Regions from separate parts of the Leifsonia sp. A12D58 genome, predicted to be linked through region 2. Evidence: predicted binding sites of a transcription regulator. Region 2 holds the regulator's gene; each other region holds the start of a gene.
What was found. The regulator LexA, encoded in region 2, represses DNA repair genes until DNA is damaged. The targets are predictions, from matches to a motif close to TCGAACANNTGTTCGA.
Positions count from the first base shown of each region.

Region 1 (3,089 bases), on a different contig from region 2:
GGAGTTCGCGTTGGGCTTTCGTCGGTCGGTAGCGGCGGCGGTCGAAGTTGAGGATCTCGCCGGTGAACGGGTCGGTGCCGACGCGACGGAAAGCCGGGGCATCGCTGAAGAGTTGTGCGGCGGTGACCGGGTCGATGGGACCGTAGCCCTGAAGCACGGCCGGCTGCGTAACTGTGCCTGTGCCTGTGGGGCCTACGTCGCCGCCACCGATTCCCAGTAGGCCGAGCATGCGCACGAACAGCATCGGCCGCACCTTCGCGGCCGTCGGGGTGCCGTCACCGGCAAGCCAGGCGACGAGGAGGTCGGCGCGAGCCTGCGGTTGGGTGCGGCACGAATCGACGGGTGTGCCCGCCTTTACCGCCGCCGTCTTCTCGGTGGTCACGTCGCGCTTGGCGGTTGCATCGAGCCTGGCTTTGATGCGGATGGCATCGGGTGCACTGATGAAGGCGTGCAGCCACGCCATGCCGTCATCGGCCGGTTCGACGGTCACCCGGCGATCAATCATTGCGCGAGCGTGCCGAAGCTCGGGACGTTCGGCCAGGAGCCGGTAACGAAGCTCGCGGGCCTTCTGCCGGAAAGCCTTCGCTGTCTGTGCTGCAGCTGTCTTCGCCAGTTCGGTGTCGTAGCGAGCGACAGCCGCATCGGTGAGGCTGATCTGTAGCTCGACGGCGGCACTGGCCTGCACGTAGCTGATCAGACCCGAGTGGAAGAGGTCCCAGAGCCGGGGCAGCCGGTCGGCGAGCACCTGGCCTTCGCGTGCCTGGTTGAGCACCTGGTCGGGCGTCACGCGTAGACGCAAGGCCGCCTCAAACGCTGCTGAGCGTTCGGCGAAACCCGCAGGGTCGTCTTCGTGCATCCCCACTTCGGTCAGGTACACACGCGGGTTACGACGAGCCAGCTCCAGAACCTCAGCCAAAGCGGACAATCGCGCGGCCATCGTGCGGTTCGTCTCGAACTGCGCGTGCGCGGCATCATCGATCGCGTAATCGATCGCAGCCAGCGGCGACAACATCCGCGGCGACAACATCCGCGGCGGAAAGCTCTGAGGGGGAAAATCCTGAGGCGGGAAGTCCTGAGGGGGAAGAAGCTGCGTGGCATCAGACGTGAACCACTCAGGCTCAAGCAGACGCTCCGCGTCGACAACGGTGCCACCAGTGTGCGGCCTGCCGACGAACACATCGGGGAAGGGATCCACCGGGAGTTCGTCTGTCTGTGACATACCCCAATTATAGAACATATGTTCGAATATGGCTAGAGTCTTTCTCAAGATAGTCGAAGCGTCGAAGCGTCGAAGCGAGGAAGCGAGGAAGCGAGGAAGCGAGGAAGCGAGGGACTGGCGAAGCAGCGAATCGAGAAACAGTGAGGCGGGGAAGCGAAACGTCAAGCAGCGAAACGTGCGAAGTTACCCGCGCGCAATGTCAGCAAACACAGCACCCGTCACAGCCGCCAAATCAGCAGGGGAGAGTTCGATGTCGAACCCACGCCTGCCACCGGAGACGAACACCGTGTCATACAGCAGCGCGGTCTCGTCAACCACAGTGGTCAGCGGGGTCTTCTGGCCGATCGGGCTAATGCCCCCGACGATATAGCCGGTCTTGCGTTCAGCAAGTTTCGGATCGGCCATCACCGCCTTCTTGGCTCCGACATTTGCCGCCAACGCCTTGAGATCAAGCTGCCCGGTCACCGGAACGACACCGACGACAAGGGCACCATCGGCATCCACCAGCAACGTCTTGAAGACCTGGGCCGGGTCAAGCCCCAGTTTGTCAGCGGCCTCCTGGCCGAAATTCATCACCCCGGCGTCATGCGCATACAGGTGCGGCGTGAAGTGGATGCCAGCAGCCACGAGTACCACGGTGGCTGGAGTCCCAGCACCGGCACCGGCACCAGCATCCGCTTTCTTGCCTGCTGCCTTACCGGCCACGGTGACTCGACACGGTGGCTCAGTTCGCCCTGAAAAGCTGCATCGATGTGCCGCCGACTGCGACGGTGTCGCCAGGCTGAAGCAGCTCCGTGCCCTCGTGCACGTCGTCGAGGCTTGAATCCCAGAGCAGTGAATACGACGTGACCCCCTCATGCGAGGGCAGGGTCACGACGGTGTCACTCTCAATTGCGTGCACGATCAGCAGTACCCGGTTGAATGCTTCGTGCTCCGGCGTGCTCGCAACCAGATACTGCAGGGTGCGCTGCGTGGGGGAGTTCCAGTCGTCGCCGGACATCGAGCTGCCGTCGGTGTCGTACCAGTCCATCTGGCTCGCACTTGGTGTGCTCTCGCCGAAGATGCCGTAGCGAACCGGCCGGAGGGCTGGATTCTCCCGTCGAAGCTTCAGCAAGTTTCTGCTCACCCTGTGCAGGTCTTTCTGCCAGTCGTCGAGCGACCAGTCGAGCCAGGTCAGCTCACTGTCCTGGCAGTACGCGTTGTTGTTGCCGCGCTGGCTGCGACCGAATTCGTCACCGGCAGTGATCATCGGGATACCGGCAGAGAGCAGCAGCGTGCCAAGCAGGTTTCGCATCGCCTTGCGGCGCGCAGTCAGGATGCCGACATCGCGCGTCGGGCCCTCGACACCATGGTTGTACGAGTTGTTGTTGCTTGTGCCGTCGCGGTTCGATTCTCCATTGCCGAGGTTGTGCTTCACGTTGTAGGCGGTGAGGTCAGCCAGGGTGAAGCCATCGTGGGCGGTGATGAAGTTGAGAGAGGCGAGCGGGCCACGTTCCTGCGCGAAGGTGTTTGCCGAACCGGCGAGCCGCGTCGCAAACCGACCGATGCCACTGCCGACCGACCCGGTCTCCCTGGCCGACTGGATGTCGGTGAGCCAGAAGTCCCGCATCCGGTCGCGGTACCTGTCGTTCCATTCAGACCAGCCGTCACGGAAATTACCTGTCTGCCAGCCGCCCAAACCGACATCCCATGGCTCTGCAATCAGCTTGACACCCTGCAGTTCCGGATCGTTCTGGATGGCGACGAGCAGCGGGTGATCACGCTGGTACGTCACGCTCTCATCGCGACCGAGCGCAACAGCCAGGTCGAACCGGAATCCGTCGATCTGCACCTCGTTGGCCCAGTAACGCAGCGAGTCGAGCAGCAGCCG
Region 1 covers NZ_JBLJAT010000001.1:843,227-846,315, forward strand. The annotation lists gene ACMT3I_RS04095 (DUF222 domain-containing protein) at 1-1,219, opposite strand, end outside; gene ybaK (Cys-tRNA(Pro) deacylase) at 1,403-1,924, opposite strand; gene glgX (glycogen debranching protein GlgX) at 1,944-3,089, opposite strand, start outside.
Region 1: ACMT3I_RS04095 (DUF222 domain-containing protein) is a predicted target of LexA. The motif match lies at 1,230-1,245, and genes of this name have one in related genera.

Region 2 (3,089 bases):
AAGGCGCAGGGCATCGGTGACTGCAGGGTCTGCGGCAAGGTACCCGACTCGGGCTCCGGCGAAGGCGAATGCCTTGCTCATCGTGCGGGACACGAGAAGGCGCGGACGCCCGGGCAGCAGGCTGAGCGCGCTCGGCGCTCCGACTGGAGCGAATTCGGCGTATGCCTCGTCAACGACGACGATGCCGGTGCTGGCGTTGTAGACGGCCTCGATCGTGTCGAGTGGGAGCGGCGTGCCCGTCGGGTTGTTCGGTGCGCACAGGAAGACCAGATCGGGGTTCGTCCGCTGCACCCACTCGGCCGCCGTCTGCGGGGAGAGCTCGTAGTCGGCGTCGCGCTGCCCTGGGATCCACTCGGTTCCGGTGCCTGCAGCGAGGATGGGATACATGGAGTAGGTGGGGGTGAAGCCAAGTACAGTGCGCCCCGGCCCTCCGAAAGCCTGCAGCACCTGCTGGAGCACCTCGTTCGATCCGTTGGCCGCCCAGATGTTGTCGGCGGTCAGACCGTGCCCGAGATAGCGAGCGAGTCCCTCGCGTAGCTCGGTGAACTCGCGATCGGGATAGCGATTGACAGTGAGGATCGCCTGGGCCAGCGCCGCGACGATGTCGTGCGCAACAGCCTCGGGGATGGGGTGCGTGTTCTCATTGACGTTGAGCGCAACGGGGACGATCTTCTGCGGAGCGCCATACGGAGTCTGACCTCTCAGGTCAGGACGGAGTGGGAGGTCATCAAGGCTGGTCACTCGAACAACTTTACCGCCGGCAGCTGGGCGCACTACGTAGTGTGGCTGCGAGCCGGATGGGAGCAACCGACGCAGCGCCGGAGATCCCCTTCGAGGCTCCCTATCGAATAGGGAGATGCGGCCAGGCTGCTTAGTTCGACAGTGGCAGGGCCAGACGCTGCCCCGGCTCCACGTCTGCTGATGCCAGCTGGTTGAGGCTCACGATATCGGCGATGACATCGCGTGGATCTGACGACGGAGCGAACGTTTCAGCAACGTCCCAGAGGGATTCTCCTGCGGAGATGGTGACGTAGTCGAACGCGGCAGCGCCTGAGGCCGCAGCATTTGATGCCGAAGCAACGCCACCATTCACCGCAAGGACCAATGCCATCACAATGAGCGGTGCTGCAGCCAGAGTGGTGAATACGATGCGACCACGTCGGGTCAGGCGCAGCCGGGTTGATGCAACCCGCACTGCGAACTCTGGTGACTCTGCCGAGTCACTAGCCGTTTGTACGAATGCCATTGGTGCGGGTGCCGCGGCGAACGGTGACACCGTCGAACGTGTTCTGATGCAAATTACTGCGCTCATGTCGAACCTCCAGGTAAGGACGCATCTGGCTCTCGGCCGGGAGAGCCAGATGCGAATCTATGTTCCGAATATATATTCGATTATTCGAACAATCAAGCATGTTTGCGGTTGTTACCGAAAAGAAATGTGCGACACACTCGAACAAACGTTTGCCGATAGGGGGTGTGCCGGATACAGTTTCGATTGTTCGGTTGAACTCAATCAGACACCACTGACATTGCAGCGGACGTGCCATTCGCACTGCGCAAGACAGGCATAAGGGGCGAGGAAAGTGACGCAAGAGACCAGCGGTCCACGCAGCAAGAACGAGAAGGCAGTGGCCGGCGGCACGCGGCGACGCAAGAGCCTGAGCGAGAAGCAGCTCTCGATTCTCGACTTCATCCAGCGTTCGGTTGCCCAGCGCGGCTACCCGCCGAGCATGCGCGAGATCGGTGATGCCGTCGGACTCGCGTCCCTGTCGAGCGTCACCCACCAGCTCAACCAACTCGAACTGAGCGGTTATCTGCGTCGTGACCCCAACCGTCCCCGTGCGCTCGAAATCCTCATCGAGCTCCCGCAGACGACCGAAGACTCTTCTGCCAGCGAGCAAGAGGGCTTCTCCAATGCCCAGATCGGCGACGCAGCGATGGTCCCGCTGGTCGGCCGTATCGCTGCCGGCATCCCGATCACTGCCGACCAGCAGATCGACGAGATCTTTCCGCTCCCCCGCCAGCTCGTGGGCAAGGGCGACCTCTTCATGCTGAAGGTCGTGGGCGAATCCATGATCGATGCTGCGATCTGCGACGGCGACTGGGTTGTCGTGCGCCAGCAGAAGACCGCAGAGAACGGCGAGATTGTGGCAGCGATGCTCGACAGCGAGGCAACCGTCAAGGTGTTCAGGCAGCGCGATGGCCACACCTGGCTACTCCCCCGCAATAGCAACTTCGAACCGATTCTGGGCGACTACGCCGAGATCCTCGGCAAGGTCGTCGCGGTACTGCGTTCGGTCTGATCCCGCACCTCCCGCACCACGAAAAGAGCTGCGGGCCCGACTGGAATACCAGCCGGGCCCGCAGCTCTTTCGTTGTGTCCAGATGCGCTATGCGGGGACCGACACCTCAGACTTCGCGCGCACCGCGCGAGTCGCCGTGAGGATGTTCCGCAGCGACTCGACAGTCTCGTCATAGCCGCGAGTTTTCAGCCCGCAGTCGGGGTTGATCCAAACCTGACGTCCCGGGATCGACTCCAACGCGCGTTCGATCAGCTCGGTGACCTCGGTGACGCTCGGCACCCGCGGAGAGTGGATGTCGTACACACCAGGGCCGATTCCGTGGTCGAAGCCGCTTGAGCTGATGTCGCTGACGACCTCCATCCGAGACCGGGCCGCTTCGATGCTCGTGACATCGGCATCCAGGTTGCGGATCGCGTCGATGACGACGCCGAACTCTGAATAGCACAGGTGTGTGTGGATCTGGGTGACCTCGGCCACACCGGCAGTTGCCAGCTTGAAGGATCCTACCGACCAGTCAAGGTAGGCAGCCTGATCCTTCTTCTTGAGCGGGAGCAGCTCGCGCAGCGCCGGCTCATCGACCTGCACGATACCGATGCCCGCGGCCTCCAGATCTCCGATCTCGTCACGGAGGGCGAGCGCCACCTGACGCGCAGTCTCGCCGAGCGGCTGGTCGTCGCGTACGAACGACCAGGCCAAAATCGTCACAGGGCCGGTAAGCATGCCCTTGACCGGCTTCTCGGTCAGGCTCTGGGTGTAGACCGACCAATCAACGGTGATCGGCTTCGG
Region 2 covers NZ_JBLJAT010000005.1:36,709-39,797, forward strand. The annotation lists gene ACMT3I_RS12705 (histidinol-phosphate transaminase) at 1-741, opposite strand, end outside; gene ACMT3I_RS12710 (LysM peptidoglycan-binding domain-containing protein) at 872-1,195, opposite strand; gene lexA (transcriptional repressor LexA) at 1,584-2,303, shown strand; gene metE (5-methyltetrahydropteroyltriglutamate--homocysteine S-methyltransferase) at 2,391-3,089, opposite strand, start outside.

Region 3 (3,089 bases), on a different contig from region 2:
ACACCGAACTCATCGAAATAGACAGCGCGCATGCGTCAATGCTCTCCCAAATCTGGGGTTTTGGTGCCGTAACGGTGTGGCCGAGAACTGTGCATCTGAGTACCGTGCCGCTGATAACCGTCTCTGAAACTAGGCATTTTAGAACGGTGGATTCTCGGGCAGCGGTGCCGACGGGGTGTTGCGCCGGACGTAACCGGTGGGGGTGGTGACGGTGATGCTGCCGTCGGTGTCTCGCTCATATCGGACTTTTGTGAGGGTCTTCAGGCGGTGGTCCCGTGGGCAGAGCGGGATGAGGTTGTTTTCGTTGGTGAGGCCGTTGTCTCGTGCCCATTCCGCGAGGTGGTCAATGTCGGACGTTGCCGCGAGGCAGTCGCAGCCGGGTGTGCCGCAGGTGTCGTATTTCAGCGCGATCCATTCGCGTTGGGCTTGGGTAGGCCGGTAGCGGGTGCGGTCAAAGCTCAGGATTTCACCAGTGACTGGATCGGTCGCCACGCGACGGAAGGAGGGCGCGTCGAGGAAGAGTTGCGCTGCGGTGACGGGGTCGATCGGGCCGTAGCCCTGCAGGATCGCGGGTTGGCTGCGACGGCGCGTGTGATCGATGTGGTCCGGCGGGCGTAGATGGTCGGCTGCGCGTGCGTATTCCGGATGGTCGGGGTCGGGGTCGGGGTCGGGGTCTGGAATCGGTTGGTCGAGTTGGTCGAGTTGGTCTGATTGGTCTGATTGGTCTGATTGGCCGGTTTGGCCGCTCTGGTCGTCGGGGTTATTGAGGCCGAGGAGGCCGAGGATCGGGATGAAGACCAACGGTCGAACTTTCGCAGCCGTTGGGGTGCCATCACCGGCAAGCCAACCGACGACGAGGTCGACGCGGTGGTGATCGAGAGTGCGGTTGTCGGTGCATGCGACGCCGGCCTTCTTAGCGGTTGCTTTCGCGTTCTTTGATTCTCGTTTGGCTGTTGCGTCGTAGCGGGCTTTGATGCGGATGGCGTCGGCGGCACTCATGTAGGCGTGCAGCCAGGCCATACCGTCTTCGGCGGGCTCGATGATGACCTTGCGGTCGACCAGCGCGCGGGTGTGGCGCAGCTCGGCGGGTTCGGGCAGTAGCCGGTGCGCGAGGGTGCGGGCCTTCTTACGGAATGCTGCGGGGGAGATGTCGGGTGCGACGGCGGTGAGTTCGGTGTCGTACTGGCTGATCGCGGCCGGGTCGGTGATGCCATGGAGGAGCTCGGCCGCGGCGCGTGCTTGGGTGTATCCGGTGGCCCCTGACCGGAACAACTCCCACAGCTGCGGCAGGCTCTCGGCAAGGACATGAGCGTGGTACGCCTGATTGCGTACCTGGTCGGGGCTGATGTTCAGGCGCAGAGCCGCATCGCCGACGACACCCCGGGTGGCCATTTCAACAAAGTCGGGCTGCGCCATGCCGAACTCGGTCATATATACCCGCGGGTTCGCTTCAGCCAGATCGACGGCCAGAGCCAACGCCGTCACTTGGGCGGCCTGCGCACGATTCGCCTCGGTCTGCGCGGTGCCGGCGGCCTCGAGAGCGTCGCGAATCTGATCGCGAGCAGACACCGGTCTCTCAGAGATTGACGCGGAGGTACCGACCTCGTCGTGCTCCTCGGCTATCCACAACCTCAAGGATTCGTCAGAAACTTTCTCTACGAACTCGGCTGCCCAATCGCCATCGTGAAAAAAATCTGTCTGTCTGAACTCATCAGTTTTGGACTCGTTCAGCGAGAACTCGTTGAGTCTGAGTTCGTTCCATGTGAGCAGCGAACCGGCATCGGGGAGTGTATCCACCGGCAGTGCGACTACTTCGTCCATATCTTTAGTTTAGAACAAACGTTCGAGTATTACTAGAGCAATTGTCACTTATTTCCGCAGCTGTGGGCACCCCGGCGCCGCATCTAGCGCTCGCAGCAGCTCAAGGCCGCTACCCCAACTGACCCGCGAAAGTGGCAATACTAGGGAGATGAAGCCTGAACCAGCGGATGCGATCGCAACAGCGCTCGACCAGTTGCGCAGCCGCGGCGAGCGGATAACCGACGCCCGCAGGGCAGTTATCGAGACGCTCGCGCACCTCGGCGACCACCCGAGCGCTGAGCAGTTGAGCACCAGCGTGCAGGAGACGCACCCGAGCGTGCATCGCGCGACGATCTATCGCACGCTCGACACTCTCACCGCGCTCGGGGTTGCCACCCACGTGCATGTGAGCGGAGGGGCATCCGCCTACCACCTGGCGTCGTCGACACATCGAGATCACCTGCATGCCAGCTGCCTGGCGTGTGGGCGCATCGTCGATCTTCCCGGCGACCTACTCGACCCTGTCGTCAGCCGCTTGTCAAATGAAGGGCTCTTCTTGCTGGATCCTTCGATGGTTGCATTGGCTGGCACGTGCGAGGACTGTCTGGCGGTTCGTGCGCCCTCGTAGTCGGCAGGCAAAACCTCACTAAATAGCCGTATAGGCCCCGAACACGGCCACCGTCAACACGCCCAATGCGCAACTGTGAGCATCTGTCAAGGCGTTGTGCGACTTAGTCGCACATGCAACAGTGTCGCATGTGCGGATCTCCGCACTACGTGCATCAGGGGGACTTGTTCGTAGGGGGTATTTGTTGTGTCGTCAGCGACGAAATTCGATGGTTTATCAGGGCCTTCTCCCGAGGAGCCCGACCCGTCGGCGCCAACCAAAGCGGCCAAAGCGGCCAAAGCAACCACGCCTCCTGACGACTTGGGCCATGCCGCCCAGCGACGCACGACAACGATCTGGATCACCGGTCTCAGCCTCGGACTCGTCGCGACACTCGTGCTTGGCGTTGGCCTCGGCGCCGTCTCGATCGCACCGGCAACGGTCTTTCAGATCATCACCCACAACCTGTTCGGCACGCCAGGCGTACCCACCTGGACGGCTGCTGAAAACTCCATCGTCTGGCAGGTGCGGCTGCCGCGGGCATTGCTTGGTGCGGCAGTCGGGGCCGGCCTGGCCATCTGCGGAGTCGCCCTCCAGGCGATGGTTCGTAACATGCTCGCCGATCCGTATCTGCTCGGGGTCACCTCGGGTGCCTCGACGGGGGCGGCCGCCGCAATCCTGT
Region 3 covers NZ_JBLJAT010000004.1:25,697-28,785, reverse strand. The annotation lists gene ACMT3I_RS10920 (zinc-dependent alcohol dehydrogenase family protein) at 1-32, opposite strand, end outside; gene ACMT3I_RS10915 (DUF222 domain-containing protein) at 139-1,821, opposite strand; gene ACMT3I_RS10910 (Fur family transcriptional regulator) at 1,970-2,428, shown strand; gene ACMT3I_RS10905 (FecCD family ABC transporter permease) at 2,615-3,089, shown strand, end outside.
Region 3: ACMT3I_RS10915 (DUF222 domain-containing protein) is a predicted target of LexA. The motif match lies at 1,832-1,847, and genes of this name have one in related genera.

Region 4 (3,089 bases), on a different contig from region 2:
CTTCGGTGTCTCGATTGCCTTGCGGCCTGAGAGGTAGTCGCCCGTCAGCGACTTGGTGTTGGCCAGAAGCCCCTCGTACGACCCTGAATGTACGACCTTGCCGCCGTTGACGCCGGCGCCGGGTCCGATGTCGACGACCCAGTCGGCCGTGCGAATCGTGTCTTCGTCGTGCTCGACGACGATGAGGGTGTTACCGAGATCGCGCAGGGCGACCAGCGTCTCGATGAGGCGACGGTTGTCGCGCTGGTGCAGGCCGATACTCGGCTCATCGAGTACGTACAGCACCCCGGTGAGTCCAGAACCAATCTGAGTGGCGAGACGGATGCGCTGCGCTTCACCGCCGGACAGCGATGCCGCTGCGCGAGCCAGGTTGAGGTAGTTGAGGCCGACGCGAATCAGGAAGTCGAGACGGACCTTGATCTCACGGAGAACCTGGGCAGCAATCGCAGCCTCGCGTTCGGTGAGCTCAAGCGTGTTCATGAAGTCGCGAGCGTCTGACAGGCTGAGTTCACAGACATCCGCGATGCTGGAGTCGTAAACCGTGACAGCGAGCACTTCAGGCTTGAGTCGCTTGCCGTCGCAGACGGGGCATGGCACCTCACGGAGGTATTCACCCCAGCGCTGCCGCTGGGTGTCGGTCTCGGCCTGCAGGTACTGGCGTTCGATGTACGGGACAACACCTTCGAAGCCTGAGGTGTAGCTCATTTCGCGGCCATAGCGGTTCTTCCACTTGACCTTGACTTCGAAGTTGTCTCCGCGGAGCACAGCGTTCCGTACCTCATCGCTGAGTTCACCCCACGGGGTGTCAAGCGAGAAGTGCAGGTCTCTCGCAAGGCCCTCGAGCAGCTTCTCGTAGTACTGGAACAGGCCCTTGCCCTGTGTCGTCCAGGGCAATACGACGCCCTCGGCGATGCTGAGTGACGGGTCACCGAGCATGAGGTCCTGGTCGACGGACATCCGGGTGCCGAGTCCTGAACACTCGGGGCATGCACCGAATGGTGCGTTGAACGAGAAGGTACGCGGCTCGATCTCCGTGAGCTGAACCGGATGGTTGTTCGGGCAACTGAGCTTCTCGGAATACGACTGCCAGGCTTCGTCACCCTCGAGGTCGACGAAATTGATCATGACGACGCCGTCGGTGAGCTTGAGTGCAGTCTCGAGCGAATCGGTGAGACGACTGAGCAGTTCTGGCCCGGCAACCAGTCGGTCGACGACGACCGAAATGTCGTGCTTCTGCTGCTTCTTCAGCTTGGGCGGTTCGCTCAGCTGGATCTGTTCACCGTCAACGATTGCGCGTGAGTAGCCGCCACCGGCGAGTTCGGTGAAGAGGTCGACGAACTCGCCCTTCTTCTGCGAGACGACGGGGCTGACGATCTGGTAGCGCGTGCCGGCGGGCAACTCCATCAGCTGGTCGGCGATCTGCTGCACCGTCTGCGACTGGATGACCTCACCACAGATCGCGCAGTGGGGCACTCCGATGCGGGCCCACAGCAGGCGCATGTAGTCGTAAATCTCGGTGATGGTACCGACAGTCGAGCGCGGGTTGCGGTTGGTCGACTTCTGGTCGATGGAGACCGCGGGGCTCAGGCCCTCGATGAAGTCGACATCCGGTCGGTCTACCTGACCCAGGAACTGCCTGGCATAGGCCGAAAGGGACTCGACATAACGTCGCTGCCCCTCGGCGAAGATGGTGTCGAACGCCAACGACGACTTGCCAGAACCCGACAAACCGGTGAAGACGACAAGCGAATCCCTGGGGATTTCAAGGTCGACATTGTGGAGGTTGTGTACGCGCGCACCACGAACACTGAGCTTGGACCCCGAGGTCACTTTGGAAATTGACACCCGTTGAGTCTATGCAGTACCGCCTTAGAAAAGGCTCTATCGACACGCGCTCTGAGCGAACATATGTTCGAGAAAAGCGAACATATGTCTCGGGGACGGATTAGCCGAGGTGACCGGCCTTCTCCATCTGGCGCAGTTCGCGCTTCAGCTCAGACACCTCATCGCGCAACCGGGCAGCAAGCTCGAATTTGAGTTCACCGGCGGCCTCAAGCATCTGCGTGTTCAGGTCGAAGATGATCGACTCGAGGTCGTTGGCGCCGTTGGCGGCCAAGCCGACCCGGCGCAGGTTCGGGGTCGGACTCTTCTTGCGAGCGTCACGACCGGCGAGCAGCTCTGCGGTGTCTGCTTCTTCCCTGGCCAACACGTCGGTAATGTCGGCGATCCGCTTGCGCAGCGGTGTCGGGTCGATCCCGTGGAGCGTGTTGTACTCGATCTGCTTCTCTCGGCGCCGATCTGTCTCTTCGATCGCCATTTTCATGGATGGGGTGAGGCGATCGGCATACATGTGCACCTCGCCAGACACGTTGCGGGCAGCACGGCCGATGGTCTGGATGAGCGACGTTGACGACCGCAGGAAGCCTTCTTTGTCGGCGTCGAGGATGGCAACGAGCGACACCTCTGGCAGGTCAAGGCCCTCCCTCAGCAGGTTGATGCCAACCAGAACGTCGTAGATGCCTTGCCGCAGCTCGGTGAGCAGCTCGACTCGGCGCAGGGTGTCAACATCGGAGTGCAGGTAGCGCACCCGTACGCCAGCCTCGGTGAGGAAGTCGGTGAGCTCTTCAGCCATCTTCTTGGTCAGCGTGGTGACCAAGACGCGTTCATGCAATTCGACGCGCTTCCTGATCTCTTCGAGCAGGTCGTCGATCTGGCCGTCGGACGGCTTCACGATGATGGCGGGGTCGATGAGGCCGGTCGGTCGGATGATCTGTTCGACGACACCGTCGGCAATGCCCATTTCGTACTTGCCCGGTGTTGCCGAGAGGTAGACGGTCTGCCCGACGCGATCCTTGAACTCGTTGAACTTGAGCGGGCGGTTATCGAGCGCGCTCGGCAGACGGAAGCCGTGCTCGACCAGGGTGCGCTTGCGCGAGGAGTCGCCCTCGTACATCGCACCGATCTGGGGCACCGTCACGTGCGACTCATCAATGACGACGAGGAAGTCGTCTGGAAAGTAGTCGAGCAGGCAGTGCGGCGCCTCGCCGGGTTGGCGAGCGTCGATATGCCTCGAATAGTTCTCGATGCCG
Region 4 covers NZ_JBLJAT010000001.1:1,126,225-1,129,313, reverse strand. The annotation lists gene uvrA (excinuclease ABC subunit UvrA) at 1-1,845, opposite strand, end outside; gene uvrB (excinuclease ABC subunit UvrB) at 1,946-3,089, opposite strand, start outside.
Region 4: uvrA (excinuclease ABC subunit UvrA) is a predicted target of LexA. The motif match lies at 1,901-1,916, and genes of this name have one in related genera.